Regions from separate parts of the Mycobacterium sp. WMMD1722 genome, predicted to be linked through region 2. Evidence: predicted binding sites of a transcription regulator. Region 2 holds the regulator's gene; the other holds the start of a gene.
What was found. The regulator LexA, encoded in region 2, represses DNA repair genes until DNA is damaged. The targets are predictions, from matches to a motif close to CGAACANNTGTTCG.

Region 1 (15,869 bases), 640 kb from region 2:
CGTTCCTGAACTGGTGGACCACCCACTTCGTGCTCACCGACCGGCGGGTGATGTACCGGCACGGTCTGGTGACCCGCTCGGGCATCGACATTCCGCTGGCCCGCATCAACAGCGTCGAGTTCCGGCACGGCCTGCTGGACCGGGTGCTGCGCACCGGAACGCTGATCATCGAGTCCGCAGCCCAGGATCCGCTGGAGTTCCACGACATTCCGCAGGTGGAACGCGTGCACTCACTGCTGTATCACGAAGTCTTCGACACCCTGGGTGCGGAGGAATCGCCGAGCTGAGCGCCGTCGCCGCGGCCTGGTCGGTGCAGCGGGGTGACCGTGCCCGTCCGGTGCTCATCGGTGTGCAGTTCGACGTGGTCCTCCATCGCCTCGGCGAAACCGCCGCTGGTGAGGGTGGACTCGAGCGCCTTGTCGGGATTGCGGGCGAACTCGTCGGGGAAGACCCAGCGCCGGAACGCCCAGAATCGGAACGCCATCTGCAGCAGGTTGCCGAAGACATAGGCCGAGATGAAGTCGGCGATGTTCTCCACCGTCAGCGACACCTCGGGCACGCGCAGGCCGAGGACATAGCTGGAGAACCACAGCGGGGCCATGCTCAGCAGCACACCTACACCGCTGAAGACGAAGAACAACAACGCTTCGTGGTGGCGTTCCCGGCCGCCGCGATCGCGGAAGCTCCACTCGCGATTGAGGATGTAGGACGCGATCACCGCGACGATCCCGGCGATGATCTTCGCCGTCACCGGCTTGGGCTCGAGAATCGTCAACTTCAGCGTGAAGAAAATCGCGGAATCGATGATGAACGTCGTCGCCCCGACGATGGCGAATTTGATCAATTCGTGGTGCTGCTCGGCGTACGGCCGGATCGGCCGCGGCAGCCTCTTGATCGTCGCATCGGCAAAGGACACAGAGAGGCAGTCTACGCAAGCGGCGGGGGCCGATGCCCCATCGCGGCGTCGGCGCAGGTCAGCGGGTTGCCGCCGGCATGACACCATAGGCGGCGTGTCGAGAACCCCACCAACGCCTCCCGTCGTCGCCATGGTCGGCGGCGGCCAGCTCGCCCGGATGACCCACCAGGCGGCGATCGCCCTCGGCCAGACGCTGCGGGTGCTGGCCACCGGCGCCGACGAACCCGCCGCCCGGGTCAGCCCCGACGTCGTGATCGGATCGCACACCGACATCGATGCGCTGCGGCGCGCAGCTTCTGGCGCGTCGGTCCTGACCTTCGATCACGAACATGTGCCGGGCGAGCTGCTCGAGACGCTGGTGGCCGAGGGTGTCAACGTCGCCCCGCCGCCGGAGGCGCTGCTGCACGCGCAGGACAAGCTGACGATGCGCAGGCGGCTGCAGGCCATGGGGGCGCCGGTGCCGCGGTACACCGAGATCGACTCGGCCGACGACGTGGTGGCGTTCTCCGATCTCGTCGGCGGGCCGGTGGTGGTCAAGACGGTGCGCGGCGGATACGACGGCCGCGGTGTGGTGATGGCCGCGGACCGCGACGAGGCGCGCGAGGTGGTCACCCGCTATCTGGACCAGGGCGTCGCCGTGATGGCCGAGGAGCGGGTGGCCATGCGGCGTGAGCTCGCCGCGCTGGTGGCCCGGTCGCCGTTCGGTCAGGGCGCGGCGTGGCCGGTGGTGGAGACGGTTCAACGCGACGGCATCTGCGTGGTGGTGGTGGCCCCGGCGCAGGACTTGGCCGACGGGCTCGGCGCCGCCGCACAGGAACTCGCGCTGCGCCTGGCCGACGAACTGGGCGTGGTGGGCCTGCTCGCGGTGGAGCTCTTCGAGACCGCCGACGGTGCCCTGATGGTCAACGAACTGGCGATGCGGCCGCACAACTCCGGGCACTGGAGCATGGACGGGTCGGTGACCGGTCAGTTCGAGCAGCATCTGCGTGCGGTCCTGGACTATCCGCTCGGAGACACCGCGCTGCTGGCGCCGGTCACCGTGATGGCCAATGTGCTGGGTGCTGCGCACACCCCGCAGATGTCGATGGACGAGCGGGTGCACCACCTGTTCGGGCGGATTCCGGACGCCAAGGTGCACCTCTACGGCAAGTCCGAACGGCCCGGCCGCAAGATCGGTCACGTCAACATCACCGGCGACGACCCGGCGGTGGTGCGGGAGCGGGCCGAGCGGGCGGCACACTGGTTGTCCCACGCGCAGTGGACCGACGGATGGGAAGGGCACTGATGAGCACGAGCACACCGCGGGTCGGCGTCATCATGGGCAGCGACAGCGACTGGTCGGTGATGAGCGACGCCGCCGAGGCGCTCGCCGAGTTCGAGGTGCCGTTCGAGGTCGGGGTCGTCTCGGCCCACCGCACGCCCGGGCGCATGCTCGACTACGCGCGTACCGCCGCCGACCGCGGTATCGAGGTGGTCATCGCCGGCGCCGGCGGCGCGGCGCACCTGCCCGGCATGGTGGCCTCGGCGACGCCGCTGCCGGTGATCGGGGTGCCGGTCCCACTGGCGCGCCTCGACGGCCTGGACTCGCTGTTGTCGATCGTCCAGATGCCGGCCGGGGTGCCGGTGGCCACGGTGTCGATCGGCGGCGCGCGTAACGCCGGTCTGCTGGCTGTCCGCATCCTCGGCGCGGCTGATCCGGCGTTGCGGGACAGGATGAGCCGGTACCAGGCCGACCTCGAGCAGATGGTCCTGGACAAGGACGCCGCGCTGCGGGACCGGTTACTGGGCGACGGCTGAGGACGGGTAAAGTTACCGACGAGTAGCTAGGAGGGCATCATGGCCGGCTGGGCAGGCAATCCGTCGTTCGACATCTTCACACTGCCGGAGGAACACCAGGAGCTGCGCTCCGCGATCCGGGCGCTCGCCGAGAAGGAGATCGCCCCGCACGCCGCGGACGTCGACGAGCAGTCGCGTTTCCCCGAGGAGGCCTTGCAGGCGCTGAACGCCTCCGGTTTCAACGCCGTGCACGTCCCTGAGGAGTTCGGTGGACAGGGCGCCGATTCGGTGGCTGCCTGCATCGTGATCGAAGAGGTCGCCCGGGTCGACGCGTCGGCGTCATTGATCCCGGCGGTCAACAAGCTCGGCACCATGGGCCTGATCCTGCGCGGATCCGACGACCTCAAGAAGAAGGTGCTGCCCGACCTGGTGGACGGCAAGCTGGCCTCCTATGCGCTGTCCGAGCGCGAGGCGGGCAGCGACGCGGCCTCGATGCGCACCCGCGCCAAGGCCGACGGCGACGACTGGATCCTCAACGGCACCAAGGCGTGGATCACCAACGGTGGCAAGTCCACCTGGTACACCGTGATGGCCGTGACCGATCCCGACAAGGGCGCCAACGGGATCTCGGCGTTCATGGTTCACCTCGACGACGAGGGTTTCAGTATCGGGCCCAAGGAGCGCAAACTCGGCATCAAGGGCTCGCCGACCACCGAACTCTATTTCGAGAACTGCCGGATCCCGGGAGACCGGATGATCGGCGACCCCGGTACAGGGTTCAAGACCGCGCTGGCCACTCTCGATCACACCCGCCCGACGATCGGTGCGCAGGCCGTCGGTATCGCCCAGGGCGCGGTCGACGCCGCGCTGGCATACACCAAGGAGCGCAAGCAGTTCGGCAAGTCCATCAGCGACTTCCAGGGTGTGCAGTTCATGCTCGCCGACATGGCGATGAAGGTCGAGGCGGCGCGGTTGATGGTGTACTCGGCCGCCGCCCGCGCCGAGCGTGGCGAGGGCGATCTGGGCTTCATCTCCGCGGCGTCGAAGTGCTTTGCCTCCGACGTGGCGATGGAGGTCACCACCGACGCGGTGCAGTTGTTCGGAGGAGCCGGCTACACCGTCGACTTCCCGGTCGAGCGGATGATGCGCGACGCCAAGATCACCCAGATCTACGAGGGCACCAACCAGATCCAGCGCATGGTGATGTCACGCGCCCTGCTGCGCGGATGAGCACCGCAGCTCTGCGCGGGGAACTCGACGGCGACGCACTGCGCCGCCGCACCGATGGCCCCGGGCCGTGGCGTCGGATCGACGTGGTCGACGAAACCGGTTCCACCAATGCAGATCTGATCGATCGTGCCCGTCGCGGACAGTCCGTCGACGGGGCGGTCCTGGTCGCCGATCTGCAGACCCGGGGTCGCGGCCGCCACGGCCGGACCTGGTCGGCGCCGGCACGCGCGCAGCTGTCGGTGTCGGTGGGGGTCGACGCCTCTGCGGTTCCGGTCGAAGGATGGGGCTGGCTACCGCTGCTCTGCGGCGTCGCCGTGGTCGACGTATTGCACGACCTCACCGGTATCGACGCAAAACTCAAGTGGCCCAACGATGTTCTCGTCGACGGCCGAAAGCTGGCCGGACTTCTGGCCGAGGTGGCGCCGTCGACGGCGACGGTGATCGTCGGCGTCGGACTCAACGTCACCCTCACCGAAGACGAACTGCCCGTCCCGACCGCGACGTCGCTGCTCCTGCTGGACTCCCCGGTGCTCGATCGCACCGTGCTGCTGTCGAGTCTGCTGCAGGCCTTGGCCACCAGGATCGGCGGATGGCAGGCCGGCCACGGGGCGGACGCGACCCTGGTCGCTGACTACCGGCGGTGCAGCGCCACCCTGGGGCAGCGAGTCCGTGTCGACCTCCCTGGCGGAGACGACATGATCGGCCGGGCAATCGATCTCGACGAGTGTGGTCGGCTGGTCGTCGACGTCGGCGATCGCTGTCTGCCGCTGGCCGCCGGCGACGTCACCCATCTGCGTCCCGTCGAGGACTGACTCGGTCCCTGCCGAGTACACCTAGCCGCGGGTGATCTTCTCGGTCGCGCGACGCCGGTCGAGCGCCGCGGGATCGGGATGAGTCACCTGCACCAGCGAGCCGCCGACTGCGAACACGGCCAGCAGATGGTCGATCACATCGTCGGCGCAGACCCATCCGGCGCTCGACATCACCCGCTCGCCGGCGGCCAGTCCGGCCGCCGCGGCCGCGCGTCGCGCCGCGTCGAGCACCTCGTCGACGGAGCGGCCGTCGAGCGCGGCGCCGGGGACGCGTTCGGGCACGATCTGATCACCATGCACCCGGATCGAGGTGGCGTAGTCGGTGACCCCGAACGGTACGTCGGCGGCGGGCCGGCCGAATGCATCGAGCGACAGGACGGCGACCTCGTCGGCGACGGCGTCGGCCGCTTCGAGGCTGTCGCGGGTGCACAACGCGATGTCGGCACCGGTGGCGTCGCCGATCAGCACCTCCGCACCGATCCACCAGATGCCGAACAGCACCGCGGCGGTCTGCCAGTGCGCCGGGAGCAGCACCGCCACCCGGCTGCCGGATCCGGCGCCCATCTCGTCGCGCAGCAGATTCGCGGTTTTGGCCGCCCAATTGGCCAGCGTCACCGCGGAGAGCTCGATGCGCTCCCCGGTGGCGTCGTCGTAGTAGGTGATGCGCGGGCCGACCGGATCGGAGTCGAGCAGCGGGCCCAGCAGTGCACCGGTGACGGTCAGTTCACACACTCCGGGTCGTCGGAGCCGGCGGTGATGATCTGCGGCGGCGGAAGTGTCGCGGCCGCATCGACGGTGCCCCCGGACTCGCCGGCGCCCGCGTTCAGCATGGACGGGTCGGTGCCGTCCAGGCCCGAACCCGGGCCGGTGTAATCGGCCGTCAGCACGACCCGCACCGTGTTCTCCGCCACCGAGGAGTCCTCCACGACCGGCAGTCCGCCGAGGTCGGTGGCCACCGCCTGGGCGCCGAGGTCGTCCTTGTTCGGCGCGAGCACCTGGCTGCCGCTGATCTGGCCGGTGCCCTCGTGATTGCCGGTGGAACCGGCGGTGAAGCCCTTGGCGACCAGCGCCGCCGACACCGCCGCCGCCAGTCCGTTGACGTCGCTGGCGTTGACCACGTCGACGGTCGTCTTGTCCGGTGAGTAGGCCAGCTCCTCGGTCTTGCCCTCATCCTGTTCGTTGAGCAGGCTGGTCACCCACTCCTGGACGGCGGTCGGGTCGACGCGCACCACACTCTGCATACCGTCGTCGCTCCAGCCGTCCTCGCGCAGCACCGGGATGGTGGCGAAGGCGATGTTGCCGCCGGCCAGCTTCTGCAGCTGGTCGACGAATTCCATGATGTCCCAACCGTCGGAGAGCACCACCGAACGCTGCACCGCCGCCTCGAGCCGGCTGAGCGTGGCGGGGCTCGACAGCGTCTTGCCCGAGACCACCTCGTGGGCCAGCGAGGCCATCACCGCCTGCTGGCGGGTGACCCGGTCGAGGTCGCCGCGCGGCAGGTCGTGGCGCTGGCGGACGAAGCTGAGCGCCTGCGGTCCGTTCAGTCGCTGCCACCCGGCCGGGAAGTCGGCACCCGAGAGCGGTTCGTAGACCGGTTCTTTCAGGCACACGTCGACGCCGCCGAGCGCATCGGTGATGAGGGCGAATCCGAGCAGGCCGATCTCGGCGTAGTGGTCGACGGTGACGCCGGTCAGTTTGGCGACCGTCTTGATGAGCGCCTCCCGCCCATCCTCGGTCGCCTCCTTCTGCGCGACCGCCGGATCGACGCCCTGCTCCTCGACCAGTTCCTTCATCTTCTCCAGATGAACCGATCCGTAGACGCCGTTGATCTTCATCTTCCCGATGCCGGGCGCCTCGACGTAGGAGTCACGCGGGATCGAGATCGCCGTCGCCGACTTCCCGTTGTTGGGGATGCGCACCAGGATGATCGTGTCGGTGTTGGTCGAGACGTCGTCACCGGCGCGCAGGGTGGCCAGCTCCTCGGCCGACAGCGGGTTGCCGTGGGCGTCGGTGCGGCTGTCGGAGCCGACGAGCAGGATGTCGATCGCGCCGTCCTCGCCGCCATCGCCCAGGGCCGGTGAGCTGATGTGGTTGATGCCGGACTCGAACGAGCGGATGCGGCTCCACGCCACCCCCGTTCCGAGCACGACGGCGAGCGCCACCATCACGGCGATGGCGCGTAGGGCTCGAGCGGGCATCAGCCCAGGCTACTTGCGAGTCGGCCGGAGGCCGGGTAGCGATCCCCGGCCTGTCGAGCCCGAGTGATCGGCTCGTGTCACACTCGCAGCCGTGTCGCGGCGAATCGTCATCACCGGTGCGGGGGGACTGGTCGGGCGGGTCCTGGCCGCCCGCGCGCGCGGTGAACAGCGCGCAGTCACGACGCTGTCCTCGGCCGACTGCGATATCACCGACCCCGAAGCGGTGGCCGGTCTGCCCGGTGCCGGTGACGTGGTGGTCAACTGTGCCGCCGTCACATCCGTCGACGCGGCCGAGGCCGACCCGCGGCGCGCGCAGGCGGTGAACGCCGAGGGCCCGGGCCACCTCGCGCGCGCCTGCGCCGACGCCGGAGCCACCCTGATCCATCTCTCGACCGACTATGTGTTCAGCGGTGACTTCGGATCCGCCGCCCCGCGTCCGTACGAGACCGACGATCCGCCCGGGCCGCTCAGTGTCTACGGCCGTACCAAGCTGGCGGGTGAGCAGGCGGCGCTGATCAGCGGTGCCGACGCCTACGTCGTGCGCACCGCATGGGTGTACGAGGGCCGCGACGGCGCCGACTTCGTGGCGACGATGCGACGCCGGGCGGCCGCGGCGGCGGTCGACGACCCGATCGAGGTGGTGGCCGACCAGATCGGTTCCCCCACCTATGCCGACGATCTGGCGGGCGCGCTTCTCGAGATCGCCGACGGCCGGGTCGGCGGCCGGTTGCTGCACGCCGCCAACACCGGCCCGGCCAGCCGGTTCGACCTGGCGCAGGCGGTATTCGAGCTGATCGGGGCCGATCCTGCGCGGCTGCGGCCGATCACCGGTGACCGGCATCCGCGCCCGGCGCCACGACCGGCCTACTCCGCGCTGGGGTCGCGCCGCTCGGCCGCGGCCGGGCTCACCCCGCTGCGGCCCTGGCGGGAGGCGCTGGCGTCGGCCCTCCACCGGGCCTCGACCGGCCCGTGAAGGCGTCCGCTCAACGGCGGCTACCCTCTACGCCGTGAGTGACGAACTGGTCGTGGTGACGGTGACCTACTCACCGGGTGGACACCTCGACCGGTTCCTGGCTTCGCTGGCCCACGCGACCGACCGTCCCGTCACCGTCGTGATGGCCGACAACGGTTCCACCGACGGTGCGCCGGAGGAAGCGCTGGAGCGCTACCCGAACACCCGGCTGCTGCGCACCGGCGGCAACGTGGGGTACGGGACCGCCGTGAACCGCGCCGTGGCCTCGATCGAGCGGGATCTCGGGGACCCCGAGTTCGTGATCGTCGCCAATCCGGATGTGCAGTGGGGTCCGAACTCGATCGACGAACTCCTCGATGCCGCTCGCCGCTGGCCCCGGGCGGCCGCGCTGGGCCCGCTGATCCGGGATCCCGACGGCTCGGTCTACCCGTCGGCGCGGCACCTGCCCAGCCTGGTGCGCGGCGGTATGCACGCCGTCGTCGGGCCGTTCTGGAAGTCCAATCCGTGGACCACCGCCTACCGGCAGGACCGGCAGGAGCCCAGCGAGCGGCCGGTGGGGTGGCTGTCGGGCAGCTGTCTGCTGCTGCGCCGGGCGGCATTCGACGCGATCGGCGGATTCGACGAGCGCTACTTCATGTACATGGAGGACGTCGACCTCGGGGATCGGTTGGGCGCGGCGGGGTGGTTGAACGTCTACGTCCCGACGGCGGAGATCCTGCATCACAAGGGCCATTCCACCGGCCGCGATCCGGCGCGCAACCTCGCGGCCCACCATGTGAGCACCTACACCTTCCTCTCCGACCGCTATCCACGCGCCTGGCAGGCCCCGCTGCGGGGCACGATGAAATTCGCGCTGGCGGTGCGGGCGCGAGCGGTGATCTGGAAAGCTGGCCGAAACCGACGCGCAGGGGGTTGAACGTGGTGAATCCAGCCGAAGTCGACGCGGTCGTGCTGGTCGGTGGTCAGGGCACCCGGCTGCGCCCGCTGACCCTCTCGGCGCCCAAGCCGATGCTGCCGACGGCCGGGCTGGCCTTCCTGACCCATCTGCTCTCACGGATCGCCGCGGCGGGCGTGAAACACGTGGTGCTGGGCACCTCTTACAAGGCCGAAGTGTTCGAGGCCTCGTTCGGGGACGGCTCGAAACTCGGTCTGGAGATGGAGTACGTCTTCGAACCCCAGGCGATGGGCACCGGTGGCGGTATCGCCAACGTGACGGAGAAGCTGCGCCACGACACCGTGATGGTCTTCAACGGCGATGTGCTGTCCGGCTGCGATCTGGGGGCGCTGCTGGACACCCACCAGAGTCACCGAGCCGACGTGACCCTGCATCTGGTCCGGGTCGGCGATCCGCGGGCCTTCGGCTGTGTGCCCACCGACGCCGACGGTGTGGTGACCGCGTTCCTGGAGAAGACGCAGGACCCGCCGACCGACCAGATCAACGCCGGGTGCTACGTGTTCAGGCGCGAGGTGATCGATCGCATCCCGCGGGACCGGCCGGTGTCGGTCGAACGTGAGGTGTTCCCGAATCTGCTGTCGGACGGACTGCGGGTGTGCGGGTACGTCGATGCCACCTACTGGCGCGACATGGGCACCCCCGAGGACTTCGTCCGCGGTTCGGCCGACCTGGTCCGGGGTATCGCCCCGTCGCCGGCGCTGCACGGCCACCGCGGCGAATCGCTGGTCCACGACGGGGCGGGGGTGGCGCCCGGGGCGCTGCTCATCGGTGGAACGGTGGTCGGCCGCGGTGCCGAGATCGGCGCCGGCGCCCGGCTCGACGGCGCGGTCATCTTCGACGGGGTGACGGTCGCCGCCGGTGCGGTGATCGAGCGGTCCATCATCGGCTTCGGGGCCCGTATCGGGCCGCGGGCCCTGATCCGGGACGCGGTGATCGGTGACGGCGCGGACATCGGCGCCCGGTGCGAGCTGCTGCGCGGCGCGCGGGTGTGGCCGGGGGTGCAGATCCCCGACGGCGGGATCCGCTACTCCACCGACATCTGACGACGCCGCGCGGCTCAGATCCGACCGCGGCGGCGCGCCGCGGTCACCAGTTGCCGTAGCCCGGCGTCGGTCTCGCGCGGAAGCGCCTCGAGCGGCCACCAGCGCAGGTCGAGCGATTCCGCGGAGCGACGGAGCTGCGCACCCGCCGGGGCGTGGACCAGGAACTGCAGGTCCAGGTGGCGGGTGGGCACGCCCAGCGAACAGGTGATCGGGTGGACGTGCGCGGCGGCGAGCGCGGGATCGACCACCAGACCGGCGATGCCGGATTCCTCGGCGGCCTCGCGCAGCGCCGCTGAGCAGATGTCGGCGTCGTCGGGTTCGCAATGCCCACCCAGTTGCAGCCAGCGCCCGACCCGGGGATGCAGGGTCAGCACCGCGCGGCTGCCGGTGTGGTCGAGCACCAGCGCCGAGGCGGTGATGTGGCCCGGCGCGCAGCTGCGCAGACAGGCGTCGGGCCGGGCGTCCAGGAACGCGAGCATGGCGTGGCGCAGCGAATCCTGCGCCGGATCGGGGGCCGCCCACTCGCGCAGCGTCGTGACGGCCGACGCGTGCAAACTCACCGGCGGACCAGCAGCCCGTCGGTCGGTCCGGGTTCGCGCGGGGTGACCGGCTCGACGGGATGGCCGATCGCGACGGCGCCGAGCGGTTCCCAGTCGGCGGGCAGGTCGAGTTCCTCGCGCACCACGTCGGCGGCGAAGATCGTCGACCCCACCCAGCAGCTGCCGAGGCCGCGAACGGCGAGCGCCACCAGCAGGGCCTGCACCGCGGCACCGCCGGCCACGGTGAACATGGTGTGTTCGGCCGCGGTGCGTGTGGGGTCGGGATAGTCGTGCGCGCCGTCGGGGACCAGAAACGGGATGACGAGTTCGGGTGCGTCGTAAAGGATCTGGCCGCGCGCGGTGCGGCGGTCGATCGAATCGGCCGTCCTGCCGTCACCGGCCAGATCGGCGCTCCAGCGGTCCTTCATCCGATCGAGCGTGCGCCGGCGCACCGCCCGGTCCTGGACCCAGACGAAGCGCACGGGTCGGGTGTGGTGCGGTGCCGGCGCGGTGAGCGCCTCGGCGACCGCATCTTCGACCAGCTCGGCGGCAACGGATTCGGTGGCGAATCGACGCACCGACCGGCGTAGCAGCAGGGCCTCGCGTCTGCCCCGGGCGATGGATTCCTCGGTGCCCAGCCAGAACAGATCATCCGCACCGGAGCGGAGCAGGTCACCTGCTCTGGAGCCGTTGTCGGGCAACCGAAGTCCGCGCACGACAGCAACGGGGACGCCGGTGAGCTTGCCTTTGACCAGATCGGCGGCCGCGGCGATCTCGTCGGCGACGGCCACCTCGGTCACCACCAGTTCATTGCCGTGCGCGTCGTGGGCGCCGGTGTATCCGTACAGCACCGGCAGCCCCGCCGAACCGATCGCCGCGTCGATCTGTCCGTTGCGCCAGGCGCGGCCCATGGTGTCGGTGATGACGACGCCGACCGTCACGTCCAGCAGTTCGGAAAGCGCGGCGCGCAGGGCCGCCGCGCTGCCGTCGGGGTCCACCGGCAGCAGGGCCAGTTCGTCGGTGTCGACGTTGGACCCGTCGACACCGGCGGCGGCCTGGATCAGCCCGATCGCGTTCTCGGTGATGAGGGTGCGCCCCTTGCGCGCCAGCACCCGGACCGCCTCTTCGTCGATCAACTTGCGGCGCAACGTGTCCCGTTCCTCGGGATCGGCAGGCGCGGCGACGATGCGGCCCTCGCACTTGGACACCACCTTGCTGGTGACCACGACGACGTCGCCGTCGCGCAGCCACGGTGCGGCGCCGGCCAGGGCGGCAGCCAGGTCGTCACCCGGGCGGAATTCCGGCAGACCCGGTACCGGCAGCAGTTCGATCGTCGCGGCGGCACCGTGCTCGATGTGGCTGGTGCCGTGCTCGATGTGGCTGGTGCCGTGCTCGATGTGGCTGGTGCCGTGTTCGATCGGCCCGGTCACGGCCACACCCCGGCCAGTTCGAGACCGGCCTGCACCATCGTCGCGGTGGTGGCCGGATCTGTCATCAGCAGCGGTACCGCGCGCACCTGCACCCCGTCGATCGTCGCGTCGTCACCGGTGTGCACCAGCCAGCCGTCGAGGATGCCCGTGCTCGACCTGGCGCCGTAGTGACCGCCGACGGCCTCGGAGGTGGTGGGTACGCCGATCACCGACAGGCACTCGTCGGCCATGCCGCGCAACGGCTTTCCCGACACGATGGGGGAGTAGCCGATGACCCGCGCCCCGGTGGTCCGCAACGCGGCGCGGATGCCGGGCACCGTCAGGATGGCGCCGATGCTGACGACGGGATTGGACGGGGCGATCAATACGGCGTCCGCCCCGGCGATCGCGTCGACCACGCCGGGGCCCGCCGTGGCCTTGTCGGCTCCGACGAACGCGAAGCTGTGCGTCGGCACCTTGGCGCGATAGCGCACCCACCATTCCTGGAAGTGGATGGCGCCCCGGTCGCCGGTCTGCGGGTCGGTGATGACGACGTGGGTCTCGCTGCGGTCGTCGCTGGCGGGCAGGAGCCGGGCCCCGGGTGACCACCGGTCGCACAGCGCCTGGGTGACCTGGGACAGCGGATAGCCCGCGCGCAGCATCTGGCTGCGCACCAGGTGGGTCGCCAGATCGCGGTCGCCCAGTCCGAACCAGTCGGGCTGTACGCCGTAGGCGGCGAGTTCCTCCTTGGCGTGCCAGGTTTCGTCGCGATGGCCCCAGCCGCGTTCGGGGTCGATACCGCCGCCGAGGGTGTACATGCAGGTGTCCAGATCAGGGCAGATGCGCACACCGAACATCCAGGCGTCGTCGCCGACGTTGACGACCGCGGTGAGCTCGTGCTCGGGCGGTTGCGCAGCAGGCGTCTGCGCGAACTGACCGAGCCCGAGCAGATGCTGCACGCCGAGCAGGAAGCGGGCACCGCCCACACCGCCGACCAAGACCGTGACCTTCACACCGACCGAGATTAGGCGGTGCGATACGGCGCGGCAGCACCCGTCCTGGGGTGGCGGTGGTCACGGAGTGGACACGCCGAGATTTCCGACGCGCCGCATCTTTGTCACGGGGTGGTATGAATTCCTGTTCAAGCGCTTGACCCGGGCAGCTAACGCGTGTGTAATCACACCAGTGTCATTCCCGGTACGCCTCCCGAAGCTGGTGTTGCAGACCGAGATTCGATCACTTGTTCGAATTGAATCGGTCCCTTGGGCACGGTACGGGGCCACCAGCGGAACAACGACACACAACCAGGAGGGCGGGGAAATGTCTTTTGAGTCAAGGGATTTCGATCAAGTGGTGCGATTCGACAACCGGATGCTCGGCTCGTACGGCAGCGCGCCGTACACCGGCGGTCAGCCGGCGCCGGTGAGCCCGATGGGCCGGCCGCAGCTCAGCGTCGTCCCGGACCGGGTCGAGTTCGAGCCGGCAATCACCGAGGACGCCGACGCCGACCTGTGGCAGGAGCGGGCGCTGTGCGCCCAGACCGACCCCGAGGCGTTCTTCCCCGAGAAGGGCGGATCGACCCGCGAGGCCAAGCGGATCTGCATGGGCTGCGAGGTTCGTGACGAATGCCTCGACTATGCACTGGCCCATGACGAGCGCTTCGGCATCTGGGGTGGACTCTCCGAGCGCGAGCGCCGCCGGCTCAAGCGCGGCATCATCTGAGGCCGCACCGGCGCGGATCCACCGAATAATGCGGATCCCCAGCATCAGACCCAACAGGTAGTACCCGCGGGCGTGGCCCGCACCTCACTCGTCGTCGATCGTCGGGTCGACGACGGAGGGCTCGACGCCCAGATAGGTGGCCACCTGCGCCACCAACACCTCATGCAACAGGTCCGCGAGTTCGTCGGAGTCCTTCGCCCGCCGCTCGATCGGTCTTCTGAACAACACGATTCGTGCCCGCGTGGCGTTTCCGCGGACATCCACCCCGGCCGGAATGAGCCGGGCCAGCGCGATCGGCCCGTCGGCGACGACTTCGGGTGGCCACTGCACGCTCTCCGGATCCTTCGGCGCCATCCGGGGAATCTCGTCGACCGCGACGTCGAGGGTCGCGACCCGGTCTTGCCAGCGCCGCTCGATCGGCTCGTACGCTTCGAGCACCGCCATGTCGAATCGCTCGGCGCGGCTGCGCCAACCCGGCACCGTCGGCGGGAGCAGCGGACCGCGCATCCCGCGCCCGCGGCGCGAGGTCGATCGGTTGCGCTCGGGCACGAAGTGGATCGTAACGGTTGGCTATCGGCCGCTCCGCCGCTGCGCGTGTCCGGCACCGCCCGGAGTTTGTCCCGCGATAGCCTTCCGTTCGTGAATGTTCCCCGTCGCTGCTGCCGGCCCGGGTGCCCCCACTATGCGGTGGCGACGCTGACGTTCGTCTACTCCGATTCCACCGCAGTCGTCGGCCCGCTGGCCATCGTCTCGGAGCCGCACTCGTGGGACCTGTGCGTGGGCCACGCCAGCCGCATCACCGCACCGCGAGGCTGGGAGCTGGTCCGCCACGCCGGCCCGCTGCCCACGCATCCGGACGACGACGACCTGGTCGCGCTCGCCGACGCGGTCCGCGAGGGCCGCCAGCCCGCCGCGCCGGCCAACGGGGTGGTGGCCGGCTTCTCCGATCCGGGTGGCGTCGGGGCCGGCGGGAGTGCGCTGGTCGCAACACCGGTGCGGCGTCCGGAGAACAATGGACGGCGGCGCGGTCACCTGCGGGTACTGCCGGACCCCGGTGAGTGACCAGTTCGGGTGAGTCCAGCGGCCGTCCCGGCGACGGCCCCTGAGATGGCCACTGGCCCCTCACCTCCCTGCGGCTAGGCTGGCGGCGAGCTTCTCCTCGACGCTTCCTCGACCCTAGGAGTCGTATGTCCCGCCCGGCCGCAACCGTGGATCGCGTCATCAAGGCCTATGACGTGCGTGGTCTGGTCGGCGAGGAACTCGACGAAGGGTTCGTCGCCGAGGTCGGCGGTGCCTTCGCCCGCCTGGTCCGGGCCGACGCAGCACAGGTGGTCATCGGTCACGACATGCGGGCGAGCTCGCCGGCCCTGTCGGAGGCCTTCGCCGACGGGGTGACGGCCCAAGGCCTGGACGTGGTCCGGATCGGATTGGCGTCGACCGATCAGCTCTATTTCGCCTCCGGGTCGATGGACTGCCCCGGTGCGATGTTCACCGCGAGCCACAATCCCGCGGCGTACAACGGCATCAAGTTGTGCCGGGCCGGCGCCAAACCCGTGGGTCGCGACACCGGGCTGGCCCAGATCGCCGCAGAGGTGAGCGCCGGTGTGCCGGCCTACGACGGGCCGCGAGGCACCGTTTCCGAACGCGACGTGCTGGCCGACTACGGCGCGTTCCTGCGCTCGCTGGTGCACCTCGACGGGCTGCGGCCGCTCCGGGTGGCCGTCGACGCCGGCAACGGGATGGCCGGGCACACCGCCCCCGCAGTATTCGGACCGATCGATGCGGTGACGGTGCTGCCGTTGTTCTTCGAACTCGACGGCACGTTCCCCAACCACGAGGCCAATCCGCTGGATCCGGCCAATCTGGTCGATCTCCAGTCCTTCGTGCTCGAGACCGGGGCCGAGATCGGGTTGGCCTTCGACGGCGACGCCGATCGCTGTTTCGTCGTCGACGAACAGGGCAGGCCGGTGTCGCCGTCGGCGGTGACCGCGCTGGTGGCGGCCCGCGAATTGCAGCACGAGATCGGCGGCACGATCATCCACAACCTGATCACCTCCCGGGCGGTTCCCGAGCTCGTGGTCGAACGCGGAGGTACGCCGGTGCGTTCGCGGGTCGGCCACAGCTACATCAAGGGTCTGATGGCCGAGACCGGGGCGATCTTCGGCGGGGAGCACTCCGCGCACTACTACTTCCGCGACTTCTGGGGCGCCGACTCCGGGATGCTGGCCGCTCTGCACGTGCTGGCCGCACTCGGCGAACAGGATCGGCCCCTGTCGGAACTGATGGCCGACTACCA
Region 2 (15,869 bases):
GGACATCCGGCCGCAGAACTGTTGGTGGTCAACAAGATCGACGCGGCGGATGGACTGTCACTGGCGCATCTGCGCGGGGCGCTGCCGGGGGCGGTGTTCGTCTCCGCGCACACCGGCGAAGGTCTCGACCGGTTGCGCGCCAGGATGGCCGAGCTGATCGAGCCCACCGACGCGGGCGTCGACGTCACGATCCCGTATGACCGTGGCGATCTGGTGGCGCGCGTCCACGCCGAGGGCCGCATCGACGCCACTGAGCACACCGCCGACGGCACGCGGATCAAGGCGCGGGTGCCGGTGGCGCTGGCCGCGGGCCTGCGCGAGTTCGACACCTTCTGATGCGCTAGACTGCTCGAGAACGCCGCTCGCATCACCGATGATGCCGACGGCTCGTCGTGGAACGCTTACCATCGCGTCCGGCTCAAGCTCTTCTCGCGGCGATCGATTTTGCCGACCGGCAATCTCGCCACCCAGTGTGCCTCCCGCTCAGCGCCCCTTGGTGCGCGCCGCACACTCACACTGCCTGAAAGGCATTAAATGACAACCGAACCCACCTTCGCCGACCTCGGTGTGCGCGGACCTCTGCGCCGCGTCCTGGAGAACCGCGGTATCGACGCGCCGTTCCCGATCCAGAGTGCGACCCTGCCGGACAGCCTGGCCGGTCGTGACGTACTGGGCCGCGGGAAGACCGGCAGCGGTAAGACGCTCGCCTTCTCGCTGCCGCTGGTCACCCGCCTCGCGGACGCAAAGCGCCGTCCGCAGCGTCCTTCGGGGCTCGTGCTGGCGCCCACCCGCGAGCTGGCCAGCCAGATCACCTCCACCCTCGAGCCGCTGGCCGCGGCCTACGATCTGCGCGTCGCGACCATCTTCGGTGGCGTGTCGCAGAATCCCCAGGCCGCCGCGCTGCGCGCGGGTGTCGACATCGTCGTCGCCTGCCCCGGGCGGCTCGAAGATCTCATGCGGCAGAAGCTGATCAGCCTGGACGCGGTCGAGATCACCGTGCTCGACGAAGCCGACCACATGGCCGATCTCGGATTCCTGCCCGGGGTGACCCGCATCCTGTCGGCCACCCCCGCCGGCGGACAGCGCCTGCTGTTCTCGGCCACCCTGGACAACGGGGTGGACAAACTGGTGCGCCGCTTCCTGCGTGAACCCGTCACCCATTCGGTCGACGAGGTGAACGCGCCGCCGCCGGCCATGACCCACCACGTGTTCCATGTCGCGGGGGCGCAGGAGAAGACCAAGCTCGTGCAGACCCTGGCGTCGGGCACCGGTCGCCGAATCCTGTTCATGCGCACCAAACATCAGGCTCGCAAACTCGCCCGCCAGCTCACCGAGGCCGGGGTGCCCTCGGTCGACCTGCACGGCAACCTGTCCCAGAACGCCCGCGAGCGCAACCTCGCCGCGTTCTCCAGCGGGGAGGCCAGTGTGCTCGTCGCGACCGACATCGCCGCTCGCGGGGTGCACGTCGACGAGGTGGAACTCGTCGTGCACGTCGACCCGCCGGTCGAGCACAAGGCGTATCTGCACCGCTCCGGCCGCACGGCGCGCGCTGGAAGTGCCGGTGACGTGGTGACCGTGGTGCTGCCCGACCAGCGCCGGGACACCTCGGCGCTGCTGCGCCGGGCCGGGATCACCGTCGCGCCACAGCAGGTGGCCGCCGACTCGGCCGAGGTGGCCGCGCTGGTGGGCGAGGTGGCGCCCTACCGTGCCCCGGCCCCGAAGCCGGTCGAGCAGCCACGTGCGGCCGGCGGTGGCCGGCCCCGCCGTGGGCGCCCGGCCAAGCCGCAGCAGCGCAACGGTGAGCCGGCCCGCACTCACGGTGGCGGTGACCAGGCCAGTCGCAACCGCAGGCCGCGGCGCCGTCCGCAGGCCGCGCGCTAGGCTCGCCGCCGCACCACCGGCGGCTCGTGCGCGCGCACCGGTGGCGGTGTCGCGTCGAAGCGCTCGACCTCGACGAGGACATGGGCGCCGGTGCAGCCGCGGGCCAGTGACGACGTACCGACGTCGTCGGTCAGCACATTCGGGTTGCCGTGCACGCACATGGCGTCCGGATCGGCCGGGTCAGCCGGATCGAACCATGCGCCCGTGGGCAGTTGCACCACCTGCGGGCGCAGCCCGTCGTCGACGACCAGACCGGCCAGGCAGGCCCCGCGGTCGTTGAACACCCGCACCACGTCGCCGGCGTCCAACCCACGCGCCGCGGCGTCGTCGGGGTGCATTCGGATGGCCTCGCGGCCGGCGACTTTGGCACGTTGGCTGGTTGCCCCGCCGTCGAGTTGACCGTGCAGTCGAGACGGCGGCTGGTTGGCGATCAGATGCAGGGGGTACGCCTGCGCGCGCGGGCCGCCGAGCCATTCGGTCGGCGGAAACCAGGTGGGGTGCCCCGCGCAATCGGGATAGCCGAATCCGTCGATCGTCTCGGAGAAGATCTCGATTCGGCCGCTCGGTGTCCCGAGCCGGTGGTTGACCGGATCGGCGCGGAAATCGGCCAGCAACGTCAGCCCCGGTTCGGTCGGCAGTCGTAGGCTGCCTCGTCGCCAGAACTCTTCGAACGTCGGCACGGTGAAATCCAGGCCCGCTGCCCACTGCTGGTACAGATGCGCCAGCCACTGCCGCGCCGAGCGGCCCTCGGTGAACGCTTCGGCGAAGCCGAGCCGGTCGGCCAGCGCCGCGAAGGTGTCATAGTCGTCCCGGCTTTCGGCATACGGCTCGACCAGACGGGGCATCGCCATGAACACCGGGTCATTGCGTGATCCCGAATAATCCTCCCGCTCGAAGGCGGTCGTGGATGGCACCACGATGTCGGCGTGTTTGGCCATGGCCGTCCAGTACGGATCGTGCACCACCACGGTGTCCACCCGGGCCAGTGCGCGCCGCAACCGTGGAATGTTCTGGTGGTGGTGAAACGGATTGCCGCCGGCCCAGTAGACACAACGGATGTCGGGGTAGGTCAGCCGCGTACCGTTGTAGTCGAACGGTTCTCCTGGATGGAGCAGCATATCGGTCACCGCCGCGACCGGGATGAAAGTGCGGACCGGGTTGACGCCCTGTGGCAGGCGGGGCAGACCGCAACGCAGTGGCGCAAGCCCTGATTCGTTCATCGAGCCGTAGCCGTGGCCGAAGCCCCCACCGGGAACACCGATCTGACCGAGCATGGCCGCCAGTGTCAGACCCATCCACGGCGCCTGCTCGCCGTGGCGGACACGCTGCAATGACCAGCTCACGGTGACCAGGGTTCGCCCGGCAGCCATCGTGCGCGCGAGTGCGGTGAGTTCACCGGCGGGCACACCGCAGATCTGCTCGGCCCACTGTGGTGACTTCGCCACACCGTCGTCGAGGCCCAGCAGGTAGCGTTCGAATCGGTGGTATCCCACGCAATATCGCTGCAGGAAGCCATGATCGGCCAGCCCTTCGGTTGCCAGGACGTGGGCCAACGCGAGCATGATCGCGACGTCGGTGCCCGGAACCGGTGCGTACCAACGGTGTTCGCCATCGACGTCGTCGCGCTGAGGCGAAAAGGACACGATCTGCCCGCCGCGTGCACGGAATCGTCGCAGCGCCGCACGCGCCGGATGGGCGGTGGTGCCCCCGTGGTTGGTGCCGGTGTTCTTCAGCGCCAGACCGCCGAAGCACACGAGCAGATCGGTGTGGGAGACGATGACCTCCCAATTCGTCGAGCGTTTGAACAAATCGTCGTGGGTGCCCACCACGTGCGGCATGATCACGCCGGTCGCCCCGAGACTGTAGGAGTGGCGCGAGAAGGTGTAGCCGCCGAGCAGCTTGAGGAAGCGATGTACCTGGCTCTGCGCGTGATGGAAGCGGCCCGCGCTCGCCCAACCGTAGGAACCCCCGTAGATCGCCTCGTTGCCGTGGGTGTCGACCACCCGGCGCAACTCGGCGGCAAGCCGTTCGGTCAACTCGTCCCAGGACACCGCGACGAATTCGTCGGCGCCCCGGGCGGCGCTCGGCCCCGGACCGTCGTCGAGCCAGCCGCGCCGGATCGCAGGGGTGGCGATGCGCGACCGGTGCCGGATCGAGCCGGGCAGGTTGCCCAGCAGGGGGGAGGGATCGCTGTCGGCGGCCGGCGGGGTCACCGCGGCGATGTCGCCGGACTCGATGTACGCGGCAAAGGCCCCCCAGTGGGTCAGGCTCGTCGGCGCGGGAGCCACGGGGTCGGCCATGACGCGCCATTCTAGGGCCCGGCCGACGTCACAAACCGGTCAGCCAACCATCCGGTTGGCTGGTATAGGGTCGGCGCACCTGCACCAACACCGGAGGTGAGCAATGAGCGGTCCCGTCGCCTACCAGCGCACGCTGTTCGAGCCCGAGCACGAGCTGTTTCGCGAGTCGTACCGGGCCTTCCTCGAACGCCATGTGGCGCCGCAGCACGATCAATGGGAGAAGGACAAGATCGTCGATCGCGGCGTCTGGCTGGAGGCGGGGAAGCAGGGCTTCCTCGGCATGGCGGTGCCCGAGGAGTTCGGTGGCGGAGGCAACGCGGACTTCCGCTACAACACCATCATCACCGAGGAGACGTCGGCGGGTCGCTACAGCGGCATCGGCTTCAGTCTGCACAACGACGTCGTGGCGCCCTATCTGCTCCGGTTGGCCACCGAGGAGCAGAAGCAGCGCTGGCTGCCGAAATTCTGCTCCGGGGAACTGATCACGGCGATCGCCATGACCGAACCCGGCACCGGTAGTGACCTGCAGGGGATCAAGACCCGCGCGGTCCGTGACGGCGACCGGTACATCCTCAACGGCTCGAAGACGTTCATCACCAACGGGATCAACGCCGACCTGGTGATCGTGGTTGCTCAGACCGATCCGGACAAGGGCGCTCTGGGATTCTCACTGCTGGTCGTGGAACGGGGGATGGATGGATTCGAGCGCGGTCGCCATCTCGACAAGATCGGCCTCGACGCTCAGGACACCGCCGAATTGTCCTTCACCGATGTCGCGGTGCCCGCGGAGAATCTCCTCGGTGAGGAGGGCCAGGGATTCGTCTATCTGATGCAGAACCTGCCGCAGGAACGCATCTCGATCGCCATCATGGCCGCGGCGGCGATGGAGTCCGCGCTCGCGCAGACCGTTCAATACGCCAAGGAACGCAAGGCTTTCGGCAAGCCGATCGGCAGCTTCCAGAACTCGCGATTCCTGCTCGCCGAACTGGCCACCGAGGCGACCGCAGTGCGAATCATGGTCGACGAGTTCATCGGTCTGCACCTCGACGACAAGCTGACCGCTGAACAGGCGGCAATGGCCAAGTGGTACACCACCGAAAAGCAGGTCCATCTGATCGACCGGTGTCTACAACTGCACGGCGGCTACGGCTACATGCGCGAATACCCGATCGCGCGTGCCTATCTCGATGCCCGGGTGCAGACCATCTACGGCGGCACCACCGAGATCATGAAGGAGATCATCGGGCGAAGCCTCGGCGTGTGAGGCGTCGCCGCGCCGCTTTCGTCACCCTCAGGCCGACTTTGGGACGGCAAGTGCTCGCGTCGACTCGAATTTCCAGGTATTTTGCGCAGGATCGGTGTGGTGCGCTCGAAATCGCCGTCACGTGAACAAGGATTGGCCGACGCGATACTTTCGAGGTTCGCCGACACGGGAGGTTCGATGAGCGGGCGACTGACCCTGCTGTGCACGGCGTTGGTACGGGTGACGGCCGGAGTTGCGGTGATGGCGGCCGGAATGCTGCTGGCGCCGACGGCGGCGGCCGATCCTCGTAGCGATGCCAACGACGCCATCACGGCGAGTTACGACGCCAGCGGAGGCCCCGGCGGACCGCTCGGTGCTCGTGAGGGTGATGTCTACCCCGTTGGCGCCGGTTTCGGGCAGAACTTCGCCGCGGGCAAGATGTTCTTCACCCCGGCCACCGGCGCGCACTTCATGCAGGGCGCTGTCCTCGAGAAGTACGAGGCGCTCGGCGGGCCTGCCGACAGCGACCTCGGCTTTCCCACCATCGACGAGGGTCCGGGCCGGGTGGGGCCGGACAGCCGCAACGTCACCTTCTCCGCCGCCGACCGGCCGGTGATCTTCTGGACCCCCGCGACCGGCGCCCGCGTCGTCCGCGGAGCCATCAACGCCGCGTGGGACAAGCTCGGTGGGTCGGCGGGCCAGCTCGGCGTGCCGTCCGATGACGAGGTCTACCGCGGCGGCGTGGTCTCGCAGACGTTCACCGGCGGGGAGATCTCGTACGACACCAAGGCGAAGACCTTCACCACGGTGCCGCCCGAGCTGGCCGACCAGTTGGCCGGCCTCGACGTTCCCGGGGATGCGACCTCGGCCATCGCCGCCGCACGGCGCGCGGCCGGCGGTCCACTCGGCCCACTGGGCGCGGCGGACGGCGGGCAGTATCCAATCGGCGATGACGGGGTTGGACAGAACTACGCCGGCGGAAAGATCTACTACACCCCCGCCACCGGTGCGAATGTGGTGACCGGTCAGGTGCTGGAGAAGTACGAGAGCGTCGGCGGCCCCCAGGGCGATCTCGGATTCCCCACCACCAGCGAGACCGACGGGGGGTTGGGATCCAACAGCCGGATCAGTACCTTCTCCGCGCCGGATCGTCCCGTCATCTTCTGGACGCCCGACTACGGCCCGGTGATCGTGCGTGGCGCGATGAACGCGGCCTGGTCGAAACTCGACGCCGCCCGGGGTCCGCTCGGGGCTCCGATGGCCGACGCCACGGAGAACGGCACGGTCACCACTCAGCGCTTCAGCGGCGGCGTGCTCTCCTACGATCGCGCGACCGGCAAGTTCACCACCGAGCCCGCAAATCTGGCCGCGCAGCTCGCCGGGCTCGAGATCCCCGGCGCGGACCTCCCCGCGAACACGCCCGGACCGCAATCGCAGGCAGCAGATGACGGGGGTAACTGGCTGAACTGGCAGTGGAATTGGTGGTGGCTGCTCGCCCTGGTGCCGGTGCTGATCCTCGCCGGCCTGGCCGTCGGTGCGACGGTGATGGGCCGGCGGCGCGGCCGCCGCGACGAACGCCGGTTCGATGACGACTACTTCGCCGGCTCACCGGACGAAACCTCGTACACGCCGGTCGGCGCGGGAATCGTCGGTGACGGTGGGGACTCCGGGGAGGCCGAACGAGAACACTTCGGCGGGACCTACCCGTCGCCGTCCGGGCTGTTCGGTGATCCCGACGCCGACCGCGACCAGTCGCCGCCCGACGAGGTGGACCTGTGGAACATGCGCGAAGAACCCGTCGGCGCAGGCGACGATGTCGACCATTCCCTCGAAGATCTGGACGACCGGACCGGCGGTGAGGTCGCCGAGGAGGATCCGGATGCGGTGGACACCGCCCCGACCCCGATCGTGACCTCCGACCCCGAACCTGCACTGGCGGCCGCGATGTTCGTCGACGACGCGCCCAGTGGTCGCCACGCGGCCGTCGAGGTGGACGAGCCGACACCCGGCCGGACGGCGATTCATCTCGGCGTCGACGAAACCGGACGGGCACCGGAGGGCTATCCGGTGAAGGCCGACACTCGCTCCGGTCTGTACTGGGCCCCGGGTAGCCGCCACTACCACGAGGCCGTCGCCGAGATCTGGTTCGCCAGCGAGGAGTTCGCGCGGACGAACGGATTCGTCCGCGCCGACTGACGTCAGATCTTGCGGATCACGGTCACGACTTTGCCGAGCACCGCGGCATCGTTGCCCGGGATCGGTTCGAACGCCGGGTTGTGCGGCATGAGCCAGACCTGACCGCGTGAGCGTTTGAACGTCTTGACGGTGGCCTCGCCGTCGATCATGGCGGCGACGATGTCGCCGTTGTCGGCGACGTTCTGCTGACGTACCACCACCCAGTCCCCGTCGCAGATCGCGGCGTCGACCATCGATTCACCGACCACCTTGAGCAGGAAGAGCGATCCTTCCCCGACGAGCTCGCGGGGCAGTGGGAACACGTCCTCGACGGCCTCCTCGGCCAGAATCGGCCCGCCGGCGGCGATCCGGCCCAGAACCGGGACGAACGTGGGTTCCGGGAGCGCATCGCTGCCTGCGACGTCGGTGGTGACGGCCGGCGAGGCGGCGTCGTCGGCAGCCCGCACGTCGACTGCACGGGGCCGGTTGGGATCGCGGCGCAGGAAGCCCTTGCGCTCCAGGGTGCGCAGCTGATGAGCCACCGACGAGGTCGACGTGAGGCCGACCGCGTCACCGATCTCGCGGATACTCGGCGGATAGCCGCGGGTGGTGACCGAGGCGCGAATGACCTCGAGGATGGTGCGCTGACGCTCGGTCAGCCCGGAGCCGGTGCTGCGGCGGCCTTCGCCGCCGGGTGAGTCGCTGCTGTCGTCGGTCATGACTGCTGAATGTAGTCGCGTCGACGCCGATGATCAAACATGTGTTCGACGCGTGTCGCCGCCGATGCGTCCGAGGCGACTTGTCGGTGGGGTGATCTAGCGTTCGCAACAGTTCGATCACACGTTCTAGTGTTCGAACACATGATCGACTACGTTCGAACACACGAGCGACGGTGGAAAGGTAGGAACATGACGATCCTGGAGATGAACCCCGGTCAGGCAGGACCGGTTCGGGTGGTCGGGCGCACCGAGCAGGTCCGGACGCCGGTCGCCCGGCGTAGACCGCCGGCGCGCCGGCCGGCGGGTGCGCCGCTGGCCCACCGGGGGTCCGGTGTGCTGATGTCGCGGGCCTCGCACCGACGCGGACCCATCACCCCGGCCAAGACCGTCCTGCTGGCTCTGGTCGCAGCGGCAATCACCGTCTGGCTCGGGGCGATCGCCCAGCTCGGCGGCGTGGAGGGCGCCCAGGCAGGGGAGCCGCCGCAGCTCGCTGTGGTCCAGGTGCAGGCCGGGGAGACGCTGCACAAGGTCGCGCAGCGGGTGGCACCGGATGCTCCGGTGAGTGACGTCGTCGAACGGATCCGCGAACTCAACCGGCTCGACTCGGCCGCACTGGACGCCGGGCAGACGTTGATCGCGCCCGTCGGGTGAATTCCCAGGCGGTGGGTCAATCCTCCTGCGTCACTTCGTCGATGCCGCCGGCCATGCCCGGACGGGCGCCGCGGACCGGTGCCGCCGCGGCGCAGGTACGCTCGGGGAGGCCCGAGAGGCGGGTCTGCCGGCGAGGCGAAGGAGCGGAGATGCACTGCCCGTTCTGTCGTCATCCTGATTCGCGGGTGGTCGACAGCCGTGAGACCGATGAAGGTCAAGCCATCCGGCGTCGGCGGTCGTGCCCGGAGTGCGGGAAGCGATTCACCACCGTGGAGACCGCGGTGCTCGCGGTGGTCAAACGCAGCGGCGTCACCGAACCGTTCAGCCGGGAGAAGGTGATCAAGGGTGTGCGGCGGGCCTGTCAGGGCCGGCAGGTCGACGACGACGCACTCAACCTCCTCGCTCAGCAGGTCGAGGACGCCGTGCGGGCCACCGGATCGCCCGAGGTCTCCAGCCATGAGGTCGGGTTGGCGATCCTCGGTCCGCTGCGGGATCTCGACGAGGTCGCCTACCTTCGTTTCGCCTCGGTGTATCGGTCCTTCGAGTCGGCAGCCGACTTCGAACGCGAGATCGAAGCGTTGCGCGCACACCGCGACGTCGCGGCACCGGGCTGATCGGACGCTGGAGCGTCGGTCACCCGAGTGAGCGGGACCCGTCGCGGACCACGCGGCCAGCGAAGCGCACCCAGCCCTCCGGGCTCCACGTCGTGTGCAGGTGTGACCCCTTGCCCTGCAGGATTGTCAGATCGCGGCTGAGGAACTCGGTGATCCGTACCGCGGCCGCACCGGTCGCCTCGTCCTCCGGGACGCCGAGATTCGCCGCGAACATCCGCGAGCGGATATGGCCGGCGTCGCGGTCGGTCCAGGTCCACAGGTAGTGCTGGATGTCATCGGAGTAGTCGCCCGCGTCGGCCGCGGCCAGCGCCTCGACGGAGTCGAATTCGTGCAGGGCGAACTCGGGTGCCCAATCCGCGCGGGCGCTGACCGAGGTGAGTTCGTCGTCGTAACCGACCTGCACGATGCCCGCTGGAACCTGAAGTGTGCGCACCGGGACGCCACGGTCGCGCAGCCACCAGGAGGCACCGACCGTCGGATGGCCGGCGAACGGCAGCTCGGTGGCGGGCGTGAAGATGCGCAGGTGCGCGGTGCGGGCGCCGTGCTCGGGTATATCGACGAAAATGGTTTCGCTGTAACCCAATTCGCGGGCGATGCGCTGCCGGTCGGCGGGGCTCACCGTGGCGGCGTCGACGACGCCGAGAGGATTGCCGAAGCTGCCGTCGGGGGCGGTGAACACGCGGAGCACGTCGACGTCGATGGCCATGCGCCGATGCTACGTCGCGCTGCGTCCACGGTCAGGTCGCGCTGCGTTCGTCGGTTCCCATCGCGTCGAGCACGGCCACCCGGGTGTCGGCCGGACCGCTGATGGCGGTCTCTCGAATGCCGGTGCGCAGCAACTGGCGCAGCATTTCCTGATCGTGGGCGGCCGGTGCGGTGGTGTCGATGAAGTTGCGAACCAGCTCGACGAATCGGTCCGGATCGTCGTGGAACGGAAAGTGTCCTGCACCGTCGAAGATGTCCAGCCGCGAGCCCGGCATGGCGGCGTGGGCGAGATGACCGTGGGCGGCGGGGATGACCGAGTCGTGGCTGCCCCAGACCAGTTGCACGGGAACCGATTCGGTGAGGTAACAGCGGTCGAGCATGGTGACCACCTGCCCACGCCAGTCGACGACGGCGCGCAGCGTACGGGCAAAGGCCGAATTGGCCGTCGGCTCGGGCAGGTCGGCGAGAATGCGCATCATCTCCGACAGATCGCGGCCCACGCGGGTGGAGCCCAGCGCCGTGCCCGCGGCGCGGCCGAGCAGCTGCATGGCCGGCAGGACCATCGGTAGCCGCAACAGCGCAAGCGCCTCACTGCCCATCGGCAACGCCGCGATGCGCAGTGCCACGTTGACGTCTTTGGTCACCCCACCGGCGCCGACGAGCACCAGTCGGTCGACGAGTTGGGGGAACTGGTAGGCGAACTGCATGGCGACCCCACCGCCGAGTGAGTGCCCGACCACGGTGGCCCGGTCGATGCCCAGGACGCTGAGCAGATCGCGCATACCGTTGGCATACGCCGCGACGGAGTAGTCGGCGCGCGGCTTGTCGGATCTGCCGTGCCCGAGCAGATCGGGAGCGATGACGGTGAACCGCTGGGCGAGCATGGTCTGGACGGTGCTCCACGTCGTGGAGTTGTCGCCGATCCCGTGGATCAGCAGGATGGCGGGGCCGTCGCCGGCGATCCGGTATGCCCGGCGGTAACCATGAATCGTCCGGAAATGCAGCGTCGGTGTCACGTCGCGGACCGGTTGCAGGTTCGGCTTGCGTTCGATCATATCGGCCAGCCTCGTCGTCGGGCCGGCTGTCCGAGCCCGGCTAGGGGCGTTCCCTCACGGACGGTCCTCCCCGTCGGAGAAGCCGTCCCGGTACCGGTCTTCCTTGTCCTTCTCACCGGTCTGCTGGGCCAGGAAGCGCTCGAACTCGGCGCCGAGTTCATCCCCGCTGGGCAGGTCTTCGTCGTGCGCCAGGAGCGAGCGATTCTCCTGAGCCGCAACGAACGCATCGTACTGTCGCTCCAGGGCCGTCACCACTTGAGCGACCTCGGCGCTGGACTCGACCTGTTCGTTGATCTTGCTGTAGACCTCGGCGCCCGCCTCGACCAGCGCGGCAAGCGGTATCTGCAGCGATGCCGTCTTGGCCACCTCACCGAGCAGCGCTTCGGCGGCCGGCGGGTAGGCCGTCTGGGCCAGATAGTGCGGGACGTGGACGGTGTAGCCGAGGGCGTCGTGGCCATGCTGGGCCATCCGGAACTCGAGCAGGTTCGACACGCTTGCCGGCACCTGAACCTCGCCCACCCACGGGGTGTGCTCGCTGATCAAATCGGTGTTGCTGGCGTGCGCGGTCATCGAGACCGGTCGCGTGTGCGGGACGGCCATCGGGATGGTGCCCAGCCCGATCACCTGGCGCACGCCGAGCCGCTCGGCCAGCAGCCGCACCGCTGTGATGAACCGCTCCCAGCGCAGATCCGGTTCCATCCCGGCGAGCAGGAGGAACGGCGTGCCGACCGTGTCGTGCAGCGCATAGAGGTTCAGCTCGGGTTCCTCGTAGGCGGTGAAGTGGTCGGTCTTGAACGTCATGAGCGGGCGACGCGATCGGTAGTCGAGCAGTTCGTCGATCGCGAACGACGCGACCAGCTCGGTGTCGAGGGTGTTCTTGAGGTGCTGAGCAGCCAGCCGGATCGCGTGCCCGGCATCGGAGAAGCCCTCGAGGGCGTGCACCAGCACCGGGCCGCGACCATCGGCGGCCGACAGCTGCGGAGCCGGGAACTCCAGCTCGTACATGCCCGTCGGATCGGGCTGGTACTGCTCGGGGCTGTCTGCGTTGTCTGCCATCTCACGCCTCCCTTGCCAGGGCGCCGAAGCACCTCCTGGTGAACCAGTGTTGCGCATGTTGCGGTCCCCGCCGCAAGGAGGCCGCCTCAGGGCCAACATCGCCCGGGCAGGGCCGCATTCCACCGAGGATGCCCCGGCCGGGGAGCGGCGAATCGCTTCAGTGAGCGCATCCACAGCCACATCGGGCACCATCGCACTATGCAGCCACGGGTGCGCCACCTCGTTGCGGTCGTGCTGACCGCGGGGTGCGCCTGCGCGGCGGCCGCGTGCACGACGGCGCCGGCCGAACGCGACCAGTCCGCGGTCTCGTCGCTGGCCATCGCCGCCCCGGTGCGCCCGGACCCTCGCATCGGCGCGCTGTTCCCGGGGGACGGGACGGTGCACACCTGCAGCGCCTCGGTGCTCGACACCCCCGGCGCCGACCTCATCCTGACCGCTGCGCACTGTCTGGCCGGTCATCCGGACGCGACGTTCGTGCCCGGGTTGACCGAGGGGGCAGCCGACGACGGTATCCGGGTTCAGGCGGTCTACCTCGATCCCCGCTGGCTGTCCGATCAGGATCCCCGCGCAGACTTCGCAATTCTGCGGCTTGACGCCGCTGTGCCGGCCGCCGGCCGGGGGGTGACCGTCGGTGCGGCGCCGCGGGCGGGAACGGCGGTGACCGTCGAGGGCTATGCCGGTGGGGAGGGCGTCACGCCGATCGGGTGCCGCGCCCCGACCGAGTTGGTCGTCGGTTTCCCGGAATTGCCCTGCGCCGGGCTGGTGGCCGGCATGAGCGGCGCCCCGTGGATCGTCGGCTCAACCGTGGTCGGCCTCATCGGCGGCCTGGATGGCGGGGGCTGTGACGATGACCTCTCGTATTCGCCGCCCTTCGACGCGGCCATCACCGATCTGCTCGCCCGGGCTCAGGCAGGCGGGAACGGTGACGTCGCCCCGGTCGCCGACGACGACGGCTGCTCGGCCGAGCTCACCCCCGGAACTGGCTGAGGGCCCGCAGCTTGTTCATCACGTCCAGCGCGGCCACCTTGTAGGCCTCGGAGAAGGTCGGATAGTTGAACACCGCGTCGACGAGATACTCGACGGTGCCGCCGCACCCCATCACGGCCTGGCCGATGTGCACCATCTCGGTGGCGTTGGTGCCGAAGATGTGCACGCCCAGCAGACGCAGGTCCTCGGTCGACACCAGCAGTTTGAGCATGCCGTAGGAGTCGCCGGCGATCTGGCCGCGAGCGAGCTCGCGGTACCGCGAGACGCCCACCTCGTACGGGATCGAATCCTTGGTGAGGTCGACCTCGGTGGCGCCGACGTAGGACACCTCGGGGATCGAGTAGATGCCGATCGGCTGGAGCTCGGTCATGGAACGACTGGGTTCGTCGAACGCGTGGTAGGTGGCCAGCCGGCCCTGGTCCATCGACGTGGCCGCCAGCGCTGGGAAGCCGATCACGTCGCCGACGGCGTAGATGTGGTCGACCTTGGTGCGGTAGTTCTCGTCGACGAAGATGCGGCCTCGGGCGTCGGCTTCCAACCCGGCGTTCTCCAGATCGAGGTGATCGGTCTGGCCTTGGCGGCCGGCCGAGTACATCACGGTCTCCGCGGGGATCTGCTTACCGCTGGCCAACGTGGTGACCGTGCCGGCCGCACCGACGTCGACCGCAGTGACCTCCTCGCCGAAGCGGAAGGTGACGGCAAGGTCGCGCAGATGGAACTTGAGCGCCTCGATGATCTCGGGATCGCAGAAATCCAGCATGTTGGTGCGCTTCTCGACCACCGTCACCTTGGTGCCCAGCGCGGCGAACATCGAGGCGTATTCGATGCCGATCACCCCGGCGCCGACCACCACCATCGACGACGGGATGAACGTCAGGTCGAGGATGCCGTCGGAGTCGAGCACCCGCTGCTCGTCGAACTCGACACCGACCGGTCTGGCCGGTTTGGTGCCGGTGGCGATGACGATCTTGCGGCCGCTGACGGTCACCCGTTCGGCGCGGTTGGGGTCCTCCACCAGCACGGTGTGTTCGTCGACGAATCGGGCGTGCCCGACGTAGAGCTCGATGCGGTTGCGCATCAGCTGGCTGCGCACCACATCGATCTCCTTGCCGATGACGTGCTGCGTGCGCGCCATGAGGTCGGCAGGGGTGATCTTCTCCTTCACCCGGTAGCTGGCGCCGTAGAGCTCGCGCTGGCTCATGCCGGTCAGGTACACCACGGCTTCGCGCAATGTCTTCGAGGGGATCGTGCCGGTGTTGACGCACACCCCGCCGAGCATGCGGCCGCGCTCGATGACCGCCACCGTCTTGCCCAGCTTCGCCGCGGCGATCGCCGCCTTCTGCCCGCCCGGGCCGGAGCCGATGACGACGAGGTCGTACTCCTGCATGGAACCCATGGCAACAGATCTACGCCGCCGGGCGGCGTCGCGCATGTCGACCGACGTCAATAGCGCGTGAACATTTTTCTGTCCGGGACCGGCAGCGTGCCTGACCCGGCCGGTCAGCGGTCACCTGGATCCCCAGCGGCGAATCCATCCCCAGGCGCCCGGTTGCGCGGCCCCGCGGCGGCCGCCGTGACGGTCGCGACGGCCAATGTTCCTGCTATGACGACATCGCGCTTTTCCGATCACACCCTCGACCATCCCGGCATGCTGATCGCGGCGCTGCCCGCGGTACTCGGTTTCGTCCCGGAACGCTCCCTGGTGCTGCTCACCGTGGACTGTGGCGAGCTGGGATGCGTCCTGCGCATCGATCTGCCCGACCCGCCGGCGCAGATGACCCGTGACCTCGCGCATCTGGCCGAGGTGGCGGCCACGGCGCAGCCGGACGCCGCGATCGCGGTGGTGGTCGACGCCGGGGGCGGTGACCACTGCGATCTCACCGACGATCTGGCCGAGCTGCTCGCCATCCACGGCATCGAACTGCTCGATGCGCACGTGGTGGACCGGGTCGCCGAAGGCGGCCGCTGGTGGTGCGCCGACGGATGTGGCCGCGGTGGACTGATCGACGACCCGTCAGCGTCGCCGATGGCCATGGCCGCGGTGCTCGACGGGCGCCGGCTGTACCCGCGCCGAGCCGATCTGGAGGCGGTCATCGCCGTCGATTCCCGACGCGCCGCAGCGCTGCACAAGGTGATGGGCCCACCGACCGGTCTGGAGTCGGCGCGCGAGGCCCGTGCGGCCGTCGAGGACGCCGTGGCACTCGCCGCCCGGGTGGCCGGGGGACAGGCCATCACCGACGTCGAGGCGGCCCGCGTGGGGGCTGCATTGCGGGACGTGCGCGTCCGCGACACCCTGTTCGCGCTCGCGGTCGGTGTCGAGGCCGGATCCGCCGAAGCACTGTGGGCGACGCTGGCGCGCCTGCTGCCGACACCGTGGCGCACCGAGGCGCAGGTTCTGCTGGCGTTCTCGGCCTACTCCCGAGGCGACGGACCCCTGGCCGGGGTTGCACTCGAGGCGGCACTGCGGGCGGCTCCGGAGCACC

Region 1: the regulator LexA is predicted to act here: its motif matches at 13,085-13,098, upstream of cofD (2-phospho-L-lactate transferase).

The regions. Positions count from the first base shown of each region.
Region 1 covers NZ_CP186056.1:2,340,765-2,356,633, reverse strand. Annotated here, with positions in the region: gene ACN27E_RS11185 (PH domain-containing protein) at 1-287, shown strand, start outside; gene ACN27E_RS11180 (GtrA family protein) at 242-916, opposite strand; gene ACN27E_RS11175 (5-(carboxyamino)imidazole ribonucleotide synthase) at 1,047-2,201, shown strand; gene purE (5-(carboxyamino)imidazole ribonucleotide mutase) at 2,201-2,713, shown strand; gene ACN27E_RS11165 (acyl-CoA dehydrogenase) at 2,753-3,922, shown strand; gene ACN27E_RS11160 (biotin--[acetyl-CoA-carboxylase] ligase) at 3,919-4,734, shown strand; gene ACN27E_RS11155 (TIGR03089 family protein) at 4,756-5,466, opposite strand; gene ACN27E_RS11150 (LCP family protein) at 5,454-6,932, opposite strand; gene rfbD (dTDP-4-dehydrorhamnose reductase) at 7,024-7,905, shown strand; gene ACN27E_RS11140 (glycosyltransferase family 2 protein) at 7,940-8,821, shown strand; gene ACN27E_RS11135 (sugar phosphate nucleotidyltransferase) at 8,824-9,903, shown strand; gene ACN27E_RS11130 (NUDIX hydrolase) at 9,918-10,463, opposite strand; gene ACN27E_RS11125 (coenzyme F420-0:L-glutamate ligase) at 10,460-11,797, opposite strand; gene cofD (2-phospho-L-lactate transferase) at 11,869-12,864, opposite strand; gene ACN27E_RS11115 (WhiB family transcriptional regulator) at 13,337-13,573, shown strand; gene ACN27E_RS11110 (metallopeptidase family protein) at 13,658-14,080, opposite strand; gene ACN27E_RS11105 (DUF3499 domain-containing protein) at 14,213-14,635, shown strand; gene ACN27E_RS11100 (phosphomannomutase/phosphoglucomutase) at 14,761-15,869, shown strand, end outside.
Region 2 covers NZ_CP186056.1:1,703,031-1,718,899, reverse strand. Annotated here, with positions in the region: gene hflX (GTPase HflX) at 1-336, shown strand, start outside; gene ACN27E_RS08045 (DEAD/DEAH box helicase) at 535-1,881, shown strand; gene ACN27E_RS08040 (molybdopterin-dependent oxidoreductase) at 1,878-4,181, opposite strand; gene ACN27E_RS08035 (acyl-CoA dehydrogenase family protein) at 4,285-5,445, shown strand; gene ACN27E_RS08030 (LGFP repeat-containing protein) at 5,623-7,620, shown strand; gene lexA (transcriptional repressor LexA) at 7,623-8,318, opposite strand; gene ACN27E_RS08020 (LysM peptidoglycan-binding domain-containing protein) at 8,508-8,969, shown strand; gene nrdR (transcriptional regulator NrdR) at 9,119-9,583, shown strand; gene ACN27E_RS08010 (PhzF family phenazine biosynthesis protein) at 9,603-10,289, opposite strand; gene ACN27E_RS08005 (alpha/beta fold hydrolase) at 10,321-11,343, opposite strand; gene ACN27E_RS08000 (proteasome assembly chaperone family protein) at 11,398-12,399, opposite strand; gene ACN27E_RS07995 (trypsin-like serine peptidase) at 12,598-13,386, shown strand; gene sthA (Si-specific NAD(P)(+) transhydrogenase) at 13,367-14,773, opposite strand; gene ACN27E_RS07985 (DUF4192 domain-containing protein) at 14,990-15,869, shown strand, end outside.